DNA from 2 places in the Exiguobacterium artemiae 7-3 genome. Region 1 is predicted to be linked to the other one. Evidence: riboswitches for the same ligand, from Rfam matches in the RefSeq annotation. Region 1 holds a riboswitch; the other holds the start of a gene.
What was found. Region 1 has a riboswitch for S-adenosylmethionine ahead of metK (methionine adenosyltransferase). Riboswitches for the same ligand answer to the same signal wherever they lie in the genome.

Region 1 (5,081 bases):
AAGAGGAGTTTTTGCCATGTCACTTGCACGTGTATTACCTTACGCAAAAGAATTGTTGGAATCCGTCATCCATGAAGGGGATTGCGTCGTCGATATGACTGCAGGGAACGGTTATGATACGCATTTTCTTGCAGAGCAGGTCGGACCGAGCGGACGGGTCATCGCTTTTGATGTCCAGGAGCAAGCAATTGAGGAAACGACCCGCCGACTGCAGGCGGCTCACGTCTTTGACTGGGTCGATTTGTATCACGAAAGTCATATTCACGTCGGAGCTCGGTTGTTTGCTGAACAACGTCCGATTCGTGCCGGAGTGTTTAATCTTGGTTACTTACCGGGAAGCGATAAATCGGTCACGACGACCGGAGAAGAGACGCTTGAGGCACTCCGGGCCCTTCTTCCGGTCCTTGTTCCCGGCGGTCTGATTGTCCTTGTGATTTACCATGGTCACTTGGAAGGACGCCGCGAACGCGATGCGGTGTTGGAACACGTTTCATCACTTCCTCAACAGGATTATGCCGTCCTGCAGTACCGTTTCTTGAATCAGCAAAATAACCCGCCGTTCATCGTGGCAATTGAAAAAAAATTAAAAAAACAAGTTATTGACCAATAAAAAGAGGAAGCCGGATTCTGACATCCGGCTTCCTCTTTAATTTAGCGTTGTTAATCTTCCACAATTTTTAGGAACAACAATAACTTTTCAGCAAATCGTGTATTCAAACGTTCAAAACTGAAGTGGGGAAATCCATGCAGGCGTTGCAGATAAATCTGGTCTCCGCCCATCTTTCGACACACTTCAAGCGTCAATTTGACGTCAGCGAATTGATCGTCCGGTGCATAAAAACAAGCGAGTTGGACTCGCGGTAATTTCTTTCTTTCTTCATCATGGATGACGATTTCTTCTTCAATCTCGCGATACTGCGCATATGTCAACTCACCGAGACGAGCAGCATCCTCATTGTTTTGTCCGAACGGTAACGTTCCAAGCGGAGCATCGGGACGGAACCGGTCGAAGGCGCTCGCAAAGACTTGCTTGACGCCCCCCAATTGTTTAGAGTTATGCCAATCAAACAACGGCGAGATGAACGTCAGGCTCGCCACCGGTAATTCATATTCTTGCAGCAGTCGATTGACGACAAGTGCTCCCATGCTGCAGGCAATGATATGAATCGGGAGCTTCCGCTTCCCGGCTTCGCGTAATGCTTCTTTTAACAACTGTTGGTGTTCTTCAAACGACACACGGCGGGGTGCATCGACCAGAAGGATTTCATATTCGCGCTCTAAAACGCGAATCAGTGCTTCACTTGGTCTGGCACGTAATTGGAGTGGGTACACAAGGACGATCACTCCGGTTGGTTGTTCTACCACACGCTCACCTCTTCATCAGATATCCATCTAGTATGAAACAAATCCGACTTCAGCAAAACCGCCTCAAGTCGGATTTCTTTTCCCTTATTCGTATATACGTTGCAATCGCGTCACAGGTTCCACCTGACCGAAGACTTCTTCTGTCGTCTCGCTGATTTCCTTGAATCCGTATGCAGTCAAAAAGTGACGGGCTTTATAGTTCCGGGATTCGACATAGACTTCAATTGGAGATGCCCCTTGCAATTCCAGTTCGCGGATCAGCCGGCGTCCGATTCCGTTTTGTTGGTATTTCGGCAAGACATACAAACGGACGATTTCCCACGTTCCATCCACATCGATGGCGTGAATGAAACCGACAATTTCCCCGTCAATCAGTCCGACGTTGAAGTATTCCCCACGTGCTTCTTCCGCTGTTCGAATTGCCCGAACCACTTCTTCCTGCGGATACGCTTCCTGAACGAAATGGGCTTTCGAACGCTCCGAATAGATTTCCTCATATGTGTCCATCCAAGACGTGAGCGCAATATCATGAATGCGTGCTGCATCAGCCGGAACTGCTTCGCGTATCTCCATACCGAAATCCCCCTTTTCCTTTTACAGATTACAGACTCATGTTCTTTTACCCTTTTCTAGAAATTTCAGTCGTATCCCTGCAAAGTTCGGGAGAAACAAAAAAAGTTCAGAAACACCCTTTAACAGGATGTTTCTGAACAATGGATTATACGAAACGTTTTGCCTGCTCTTCAAGAGTAGCAGCTTTATCTGTCTGCTCCCATGGCAATTCGATGTCTGTACGACCGAAGTGGCCATAAGCTGCTGTCTGACGATAAATCGGACGGCGGAGATCAAGCATCTTGATGATCCCTGCAGGACGGAGATCAAAGTTTTCTGCGATCAATTCGACGAGTTGCGCTTCAGGAAGTTTTCCTGTTCCGAACGTATCGACTGCGATTGAGACCGGATGTGCTACTCCGATTGCGTAAGCAAGTTGAACTTCTGCTTTGTCTGCAAGACCAGAGGCAACCAAGTTTTTCGCGACATAACGTGCTGCATAAGCAGCTGAACGGTCGACTTTCGTTGGATCTTTACCAGAGAAAGCTCCACCGCCGTGGCGTGCGTAACCGCCATACGTATCAACGATGATTTTACGACCTGTTAATCCTGCATCGCCTTGTGGTCCACCGATGACGAAACGGCCAGTTGGGTTGATGAAGAATTTCGTGTCTGCATCGATGTACTCCGTCGGAATGACCGGAGCGATGACATGTTCTTTCAGATCCGCTTGGATTTGCTCAAGCGTCACTTCTTCTGCATGTTGCGTTGAGATGACGATTGTATCGACGCGAACAGGTTCATTGTTCTCGTTGTATTCAACCGTGACTTGCGTTTTACCATCCGGACGGAGGTAATCGAGTTGTCCTGTCTTGCGGACTTCTGCAAGACGACGAGCAAGTTTGTGTGAAAGTGAAATCGGAAGTGGCATGAGTTCAGGTGTTTCTTTCGTTGCGTAACCGAACATCAGACCTTGGTCTCCTGCTCCAATCGCATCGATTTCTTCATCTGACATGTTTCCTTCGCGTGCTTCAAGCGCCTGGTCGACACCGAGAGCGATGTCTGCTGACTGCTCGTCGATTGATGTCAATACAGCACAAGTGTCTGCATCGAAACCGTATTTAGCGCGTGTGTAGCCGATTTCACGAATGGTTTCACGAACGACTTTCGGGATATCCACGTAAGTTGATGTCGTGATTTCTCCTGCTACTAATACGAGTCCTGTCGTGACAGAAGTTTCTGCCGCAACACGTGCGTTTGGATCGGCTGCAAGAATTGCATCCAAAATTGAATCCGAAATCTGGTCACAGATTTTATCCGGGTGACCTTCAGTTACTGATTCCGACGTAAATAGTCGGCGATTAAGGTTTGTCATGTTTGACCCTCCCAAAAAAGAATTTGACGGTGTACTCATTTCCCCTAGTTGAGTGGGACGGTAAAATGAAAAAAACCTTTCCATGTCCAAAAATGGTCAGGGAAAGGTTGTGCGTTCTTCCTTTACCCTCTTATCGTTCGAAGTGTTTACTTCGCTTCAGGAGAGCACCTTTTCCTACATTAATGATGAAATTAATATAAGACGGTTGCCGGGTTTCTTCGGGCCTTGTTCCCTCCACCTGCTCAGAATAAGAGTATCCGTTACGAATTACATGATATAAACTTGTGTCCACTCTGTCAAGCAACGTTTTAATTTCTAGTCGAAAAAAATCAGAAGAGATGTTAAACTGTTAATGCTGAAAGCGTTTCCAGATAAATAGAAATCAGCGCATGAAAATGATTGCCCTATCATTAGTATGTCATATATAATAAATGTGTCATACTAATAGTAGAGCCAAAACCAACGTAGGGGAAAGGTGGGGTCAGGATGCCGATGACGGTCCTGAATATCGAAGAACTACTCAAGAAGGAGCATGTGTTCAAACAACTGTCCGTTGCTGAACTAGTCGAACATGCGATTCGTAACAAAGAAGGAGTTCTTGCAGAAAATGGTGCTTTGTCTGTAGAAACGGGGAAATTTACAGGTCGTTCACCGAAAGACAAGTTCATCGTCCGTGATCAATCGTGTGAGATGCATATCGATTGGGGTCATGTCAATCAACCGATGGAATCGGACAAATTCGAGCAACTGTTACAAAAAGTTCTTCGTTATATGAACGAAGCAGATCAACTCTACTACACAGAAGCTGCTGCTGGTGCCGATACGCATTTCACCCTTCCAGTGCGCGTCGTAACCGAATATGCTTGGCATAATCTGTTTGCGAAACAGCTATTCTTACGCGAATATCCTACGGTTGCGGCCTTTGAACCATTTACGGTCGTTTACGCACCACACTTTAAGGCGGATCCTGCGGTTGACGGGACAAACTCTGAGACATTCATCGCGATGTCATTTGAACACCGTATCGTCTTGATTGGTGGAACCGAGTACGCCGGAGAAATCAAAAAATCAATTTTCTCTGTCATGAACTATCTCTTGCCACAACAAGAAGTGTTGTCGATGCACTGTTCAGCTAACGTTGGACATGAAGGTGATGTCGCGTTGTTCTTCGGGCTATCCGGGACTGGTAAGACCACCCTGTCTGCAGATGACAGCCGTCAATTGATCGGCGACGATGAACACGGCTGGTCACATGACGGCGTCTTCAATATCGAAGGCGGATGTTATGCGAAGACCGTCAACCTGTCACGTGAAAAAGAACCACAAATCTTTGATGCGATCCGTTTTGGTACCGTTCTTGAAAATGTTGTCCTCGACGACACCCGGATTCCGGATTATGATGATACGTCAAAAACGGAAAACACACGCGCGGCTTATCCGATTACTGCCATCGACAACATCGCTATCCCGTCTCGTGCCGGTCATCCGAAAACAATTGTTTTCCTGACAGCGGATGCTTACGGTGTGTTGCCTCCGATCAGTAAACTGACAAAAGAACAAGCGATGTATCACTTCTTATCAGGTTATACATCAAAACTTGCCGGAACGGAGCGCGGCGTCACAGAACCGGAAGCAACGTTCTCGACGTGTTTCGGTTCACCGTTCCTACCGTTGATTCCAGAAAAATATGCGACGATGCTCGGAGAACTGATTGATCGCCACGGCGTCACAGTCTATCTCGTCAATACAGGTTGGACCGGTGGAGCTTACGGTACCGGCAGCCGGATGA
Region 2 (5,081 bases), 250 kb from region 1:
TTTGTTTGAAACGTGGCAAATCCATCGTCTCCATATCATCTGCGACCTCAAAATGAAACAACGTCCGCAATTCATTCCGTTCTTCACCGACGTACAGCAATCCGTCTTCCGGTCCGACGAACGGAATTTCACCGACCGTAAAGAGGTCCGTTCCCGCCAGGACTTCTTGGTGCATCTCCTGCAACAATTCGTGAATGCCCGGTTGGTTCCCTAAGTACGATAAATCCAAAGGATCCGCGACATCGTCATACGTCGCCCGTTTCTTGATCAGGTTGATGACGTCCATCCGGAAACCGTCGATGCCTTTATCCGCCCACCAGCGCATCATCGAATAAACAGCTTCCCGGACAGCCGGATGTTCCCAGTTCAAGTCCGGTTGCTCCGATGCAAACGAGTGGAAATAATACTGCTCGCGTGTCTCATCCCATGTCCACGGGCTCGGTGCAAAATACGACCGCCAGTTATTCGGAGGTGTTCCTTTTTCCCCGTCCTGCCAAATGTACCAATCGGCTTTCTCGTTCGTTCGACTGCTGCGGGATTCCTTAAACCACGCATGTTGATCACTTGTATGATTGACGACTAAATCAAGAATCAATTTCAGATTCCGTTCATGAGCTGCTGTAATCAACTCTTCCAAGTCGGACATCGTCCCCGCTTTTTCCATGATGGTATAGTAATCGGAAATATCGTACCCGTTATCAATATCGGGTGATGTATAACAGGGATTTAACCAGATGACATCGACACCAAGAGATGCGATGTAATCCAACTTTTCAATCACCCCGCGTAAATCGCCCATCCCATCTCCGTCCGAGTCCTTAAAACTGCGCCAATATACTTGATAGACAACAGCTTCTTTCCACCAGGTCCGATTCATCCCCATCATCTCCTTTATGATTCAATCGTATTCTAATTCAGTGTATCAAAAACATGAAAGACTTCGGTTCTTTTTACCAATTATCAGCAATTATTAAAAAATCCTTTTCTTTTTTCTGAAAATTCGTTATCCTTGACGACAATACCCAACAAGGAGGAAAACAGATGAAACATTTTGCCCCATCGATTGCGATTGATCGGTTACCTGCTCCGGTCTTCGCCGAGCTTGCTCAGCGGATCGGTGCCGTCAAAGCCGCCGGCCACGATGTCATCACGCTTGGTCAGGGAACACCGGATCAGACGACACCTGTACATATTCTAGATGCTTTAAAAGAGGCGATTAATGACGCGGCAAACCTCCAGTATCCGCCGTTTCGCGGCCATGATTTCCTCAAACAGGCCGTTGCCGATTTTTATCAGACGGAGTTCGGCGTGACGATTGATCCCGCTTCTGAGGTCGCCATTCTGCTCGGCAGTAAAGCCGGTATCGTCGCTTTACCGCAAACCATCGTCAATCCCGGCGAAGGTGTCATCGTTCCGGATCCCGGCTATCCGGATTACTTATCCGGTGCAGCACTTGCCGGTGCTTACCCGATCACGTTACCGCTCCTTGCGGAAAATGCTTTTTTACCTGACTACACGTTACTCGATACGACGGATGTCGAACGGGCCCGGATGCTGTTCCTCAACTATCCGAGTAACCCGACCGGTGCGACGGCGACGGCGGAAGCCTTTGAGCAGACCGTTGCCTTCGCTGACGCAAACGATATTTGTGTCGTCCATGATTTGGCGTACGGCGGAATCAGCTTTGACGGTCCGACTAGAAGTTTCCTCCAGACAGAAGGGGCGAAAGACGTCGGAATTGAACTGTTTTCGTTATCGAAACGCTTTAACATGTCCGGTTTCCGGATTGCCTTTGCGATTGGTAATCCGTCCGTCATCTCAAGTATCGAGACGTACCAGGAACATTTATACGTCAGTGCCTTCACACCGATTCAGCACGCAGCGACCGTTGCTCTCTCCAGTGATCAAACATGCGTCCGTGAACTCAGTGCTCTGTACGAAGCCCGTCGTGATGCCTTGTTCGGTAAGTTACAGGAGATTGGTTGGGAAGGACCGGTTCCGGGTGGTTCATTCTTCGTCTGGTTACCCGTCCCGTCTGGTTTTACCTCACAAAGCTTTACCGACCATTTGCTTGACGAGGCCCATGTCGCCGTCACACCGGGACATTTCTTCGGGGAATACGGCGAAGGCTATGTCCGGATCAGCCTGATTGCTGATGCCGATCGATTGGTCGAAGCTGCCGAACGGATTGGTCAGCTCAATCTGTTTCAGCAAGCCGTTGCGGAATAATTCTGAAAAAACGTTTGACAAATGGGAATGATTTCCGTTACAGTAAGTCCCAACAGCATAATTACTTATCGAGAGCGACCGAGGGATTAGGCCCAACGACGTCCGGCAACCACCTTTAAGGAACGGTGCCACATCCTACAGAATGTTTCATTCTGAGAGATAAGTTACGAAATCTTACACTTCGTCGCTTTTTTCTGGTTGCTCTTAACTGGAAAAAAGCGATTTTTTTGTATAGGGAGGAAACGACAGATGATTGAATTTAAAGGCATCACCAAACGGTTCGTTCGTGACCGGACACCGATTTTCGCATTACGCGATGTCAACTTAACGATTCAGCAAGGTGAAATCTTTGGCATCATCGGTGAGTCCGGTGCCGGAAAAAGTACGTTACTCCGGTTGATTAATGGACTGGAGACGCCGACACAAGGAACGGTCAAAGTATCGGGCATCAACCTGTCCGACCTCTCAAAAGGCAGCTTACGCGAACTACGACTGAAGATCGGGATGATCTTTCAACACTTTCAACTGATTCAATCGCGGAACGTTTCCGACAACATTGCGTTCGCCTTAAAAGCAGCCGGCGTTAAACGCAGTGATTTCCCAAGCCGGATCAAAGAACTCGTCGCCCTGGTCGGACTTGAAGGATTCGAGACGAACTTTCCGAGCCAGCTCAGCGGTGGTCAAAAGCAACGGGTCGGGATTGCCCGCGCCCTTGCCAATAATCCGAGTGTCCTGTTGTGTGATGAAGCAACGTCAGCTCTTGATCCGGTCACGACACTGCAAATCCTGGAACTGCTGAAAGACTTGAATGAACGACTCGGCCTGACAATCATCCTCATCACCCACGAGATTGATGTCGTCAAACAAATCTGCCACCGCGTTGCCGTCATGGCGCAAGGCGAAGTCGTCGAAGTCGCAAGTACATACGACTTATTCAGTCAGCCGACCCATGATGTCACAAAACATTATGTCGATACGGCACTTCAAATTGAATTACCGGAACGCATCTTACGGACGACACCCGGTAAAATCATTCGCCTGCAATTCACGGGTGAGAAGACCGGCGAAAGTACGTTATCGGAAGCGATCAAACAGTTTGATATCTCCGTCAGTATTCTCCACGGCAAGGTCGATTATATCCAAAACGTCGCCTTCGGAGTCCTGATCGTCAGCTTGACTGGTCCGACGCTTCACGTGAATAAGGCCCTGACATGGCTTGAAGAACAACTCCACACACTTGAGGTGATCCAGGATGTGGCTTGAACGAATCGAAACCATGTTACCGGATCTTACAAAAGCTTTAGCCGAGACGGCCCTGATGGTCGGGATTTCACTGGGCTTTGCCCTCGTCATCGGCATCCCGCTCGGAATTTTACTTTTCATCACGGACCGGGGACTGTTTTTCCAAAACGTCGCCGTTCGCAGCATCTTGGACTTTTTCGTTAATATCGTTCGTTCGTTACCGTTCATCATCTTGCTCGTCGCGCTGATTCCACTGACGCAATTGTTGCTCGACAATACGATTGGTCCGACAGCCGCTTCTGTCAGCTTAAGTGTTGCCGCCATTCCGTTCCTCGCCCGACTCGTCGAGACATCACTCCGTGAGATTCCACCGGGCTTGATCGAAGCTGCTGAGGCATGCGGCGCAACACCGTTTCGTATCATCATCAGCGCCCTGTTACCGGAAGCCCTTCCCGGAATCATCCAAGCGGTGACGTTGACGACGATCAGCCTGATCGGCTTTTCTGCCATGGCCGGCATCGTCGGCGGCGGCGGTGTCGGCGACCTCGCCATCCGCTTCGGTTATTACCGGTACGATAACGTCGTCATGATCGTGACGATCATCGTACTCGTCGTCATCGTCCAAAGTATTCAAGGACTCGGCAATCAACTTGCCCGCCGTGCTGATAAACGTTAACTACAAATAGAAAACCTTAAGGGAGAGAATGAAAATGAAAAAACGTTATGCCTTTTTAGCAACAGGATTACTGGGAGCCGGGATTCTTGCCGGCTGTGGCGACAGCAGTGCGAAAGAAGAAACCAAGTCGATTAAGATCGGTGCGACGAGCGGTCCTTACAGTGACATGGTCAAAGAAGCGATTCAGCCTGGTCTTGAAAAGAAAGGCTATAAAGTCGAAATCGTTGAATTCAGCGATTACATCCAGCCGAACATCGCGCTCGGCAGCGGCGACATCGACGCGAACTTGTTCCAACATTCGATCTATCTGAAGACGTTCGCGAAGGAAAAGAATCTCGATCTTAAAGGGCTGATCACTGTTCCGACGGCACCGATGGGCTTATACAGTAAATCCTATAAGTCGCTTGATGACGTCAAGACAGGCGCGGAAGTCGCAACACCAAACGATCCGACCAACCAAGCCCGCGCGTTAAACTTACTCGCTGAACAAGGCTGGATTGAGTTGAAGCCGGATGCTGATCCATTGACGGTTTCTGAAAAAGACATCGTCAAGAATCCGAAGAAACTCGTCATCAAACCACTTGAGGCAGCACAGTTGCCACGTGCCATCGAGAGTGTTGATATTTCTGCTGTTCCTGGAAACTTTGCCCTTGCTGCGAAATTCGATTTACTTGATGCATTAGCACTCGAGAAAATGGACGAGCAGTACCGTAACTTAGTTGCTGTCAAAACAGCAGATGAAAAGAAACAGCTCGCGAAAGACTTGACGGCTGTCGTGGAGTCAGAGGACTTTAACGCTGTCATCGAAAAGTCCTTTAAAGGCTTCAGTAAGCCCGAGTGGGCAAACTGATGTAATTCTTTTTGTCGATTAGCTCGTCTAAAGATGATATAAAACCCCTGAAACAGCTGCCTCCCCTTACAAACGGAGGTGGAA

Region 2: another riboswitch for S-adenosylmethionine. It lies ahead of P402_RS0103625 (methionine ABC transporter ATP-binding protein); the one in region 1 lies ahead of metK (methionine adenosyltransferase).

The regions. Positions count from the first base shown of each region.
Region 1 covers NZ_KK211190.1:771,762-776,842, reverse strand. The annotation lists gene P402_RS0104895 (class I SAM-dependent methyltransferase) at 17-610, shown strand; gene P402_RS0104890 (serine aminopeptidase domain-containing protein) at 661-1,365, opposite strand; gene P402_RS0104885 (GNAT family N-acetyltransferase) at 1,450-1,938, opposite strand; gene metK (methionine adenosyltransferase) at 2,084-3,292, opposite strand; SAM riboswitch class I at 3,420-3,546, opposite strand; gene pckA (phosphoenolpyruvate carboxykinase (ATP)) at 3,779-5,081, shown strand, end outside.
Region 2 covers NZ_KK211190.1:524,641-529,721, reverse strand. The annotation lists gene P402_RS0103635 (alpha-glucosidase) at 1-877, opposite strand, end outside; gene P402_RS0103630 (aminotransferase class I/II-fold pyridoxal phosphate-dependent enzyme) at 1,042-2,229, shown strand; SAM riboswitch class I at 2,292-2,395, shown strand; gene P402_RS0103625 (methionine ABC transporter ATP-binding protein) at 2,479-3,492, shown strand; gene P402_RS0103620 (methionine ABC transporter permease) at 3,482-4,147, shown strand; gene P402_RS0103615 (MetQ/NlpA family ABC transporter substrate-binding protein) at 4,182-4,997, shown strand.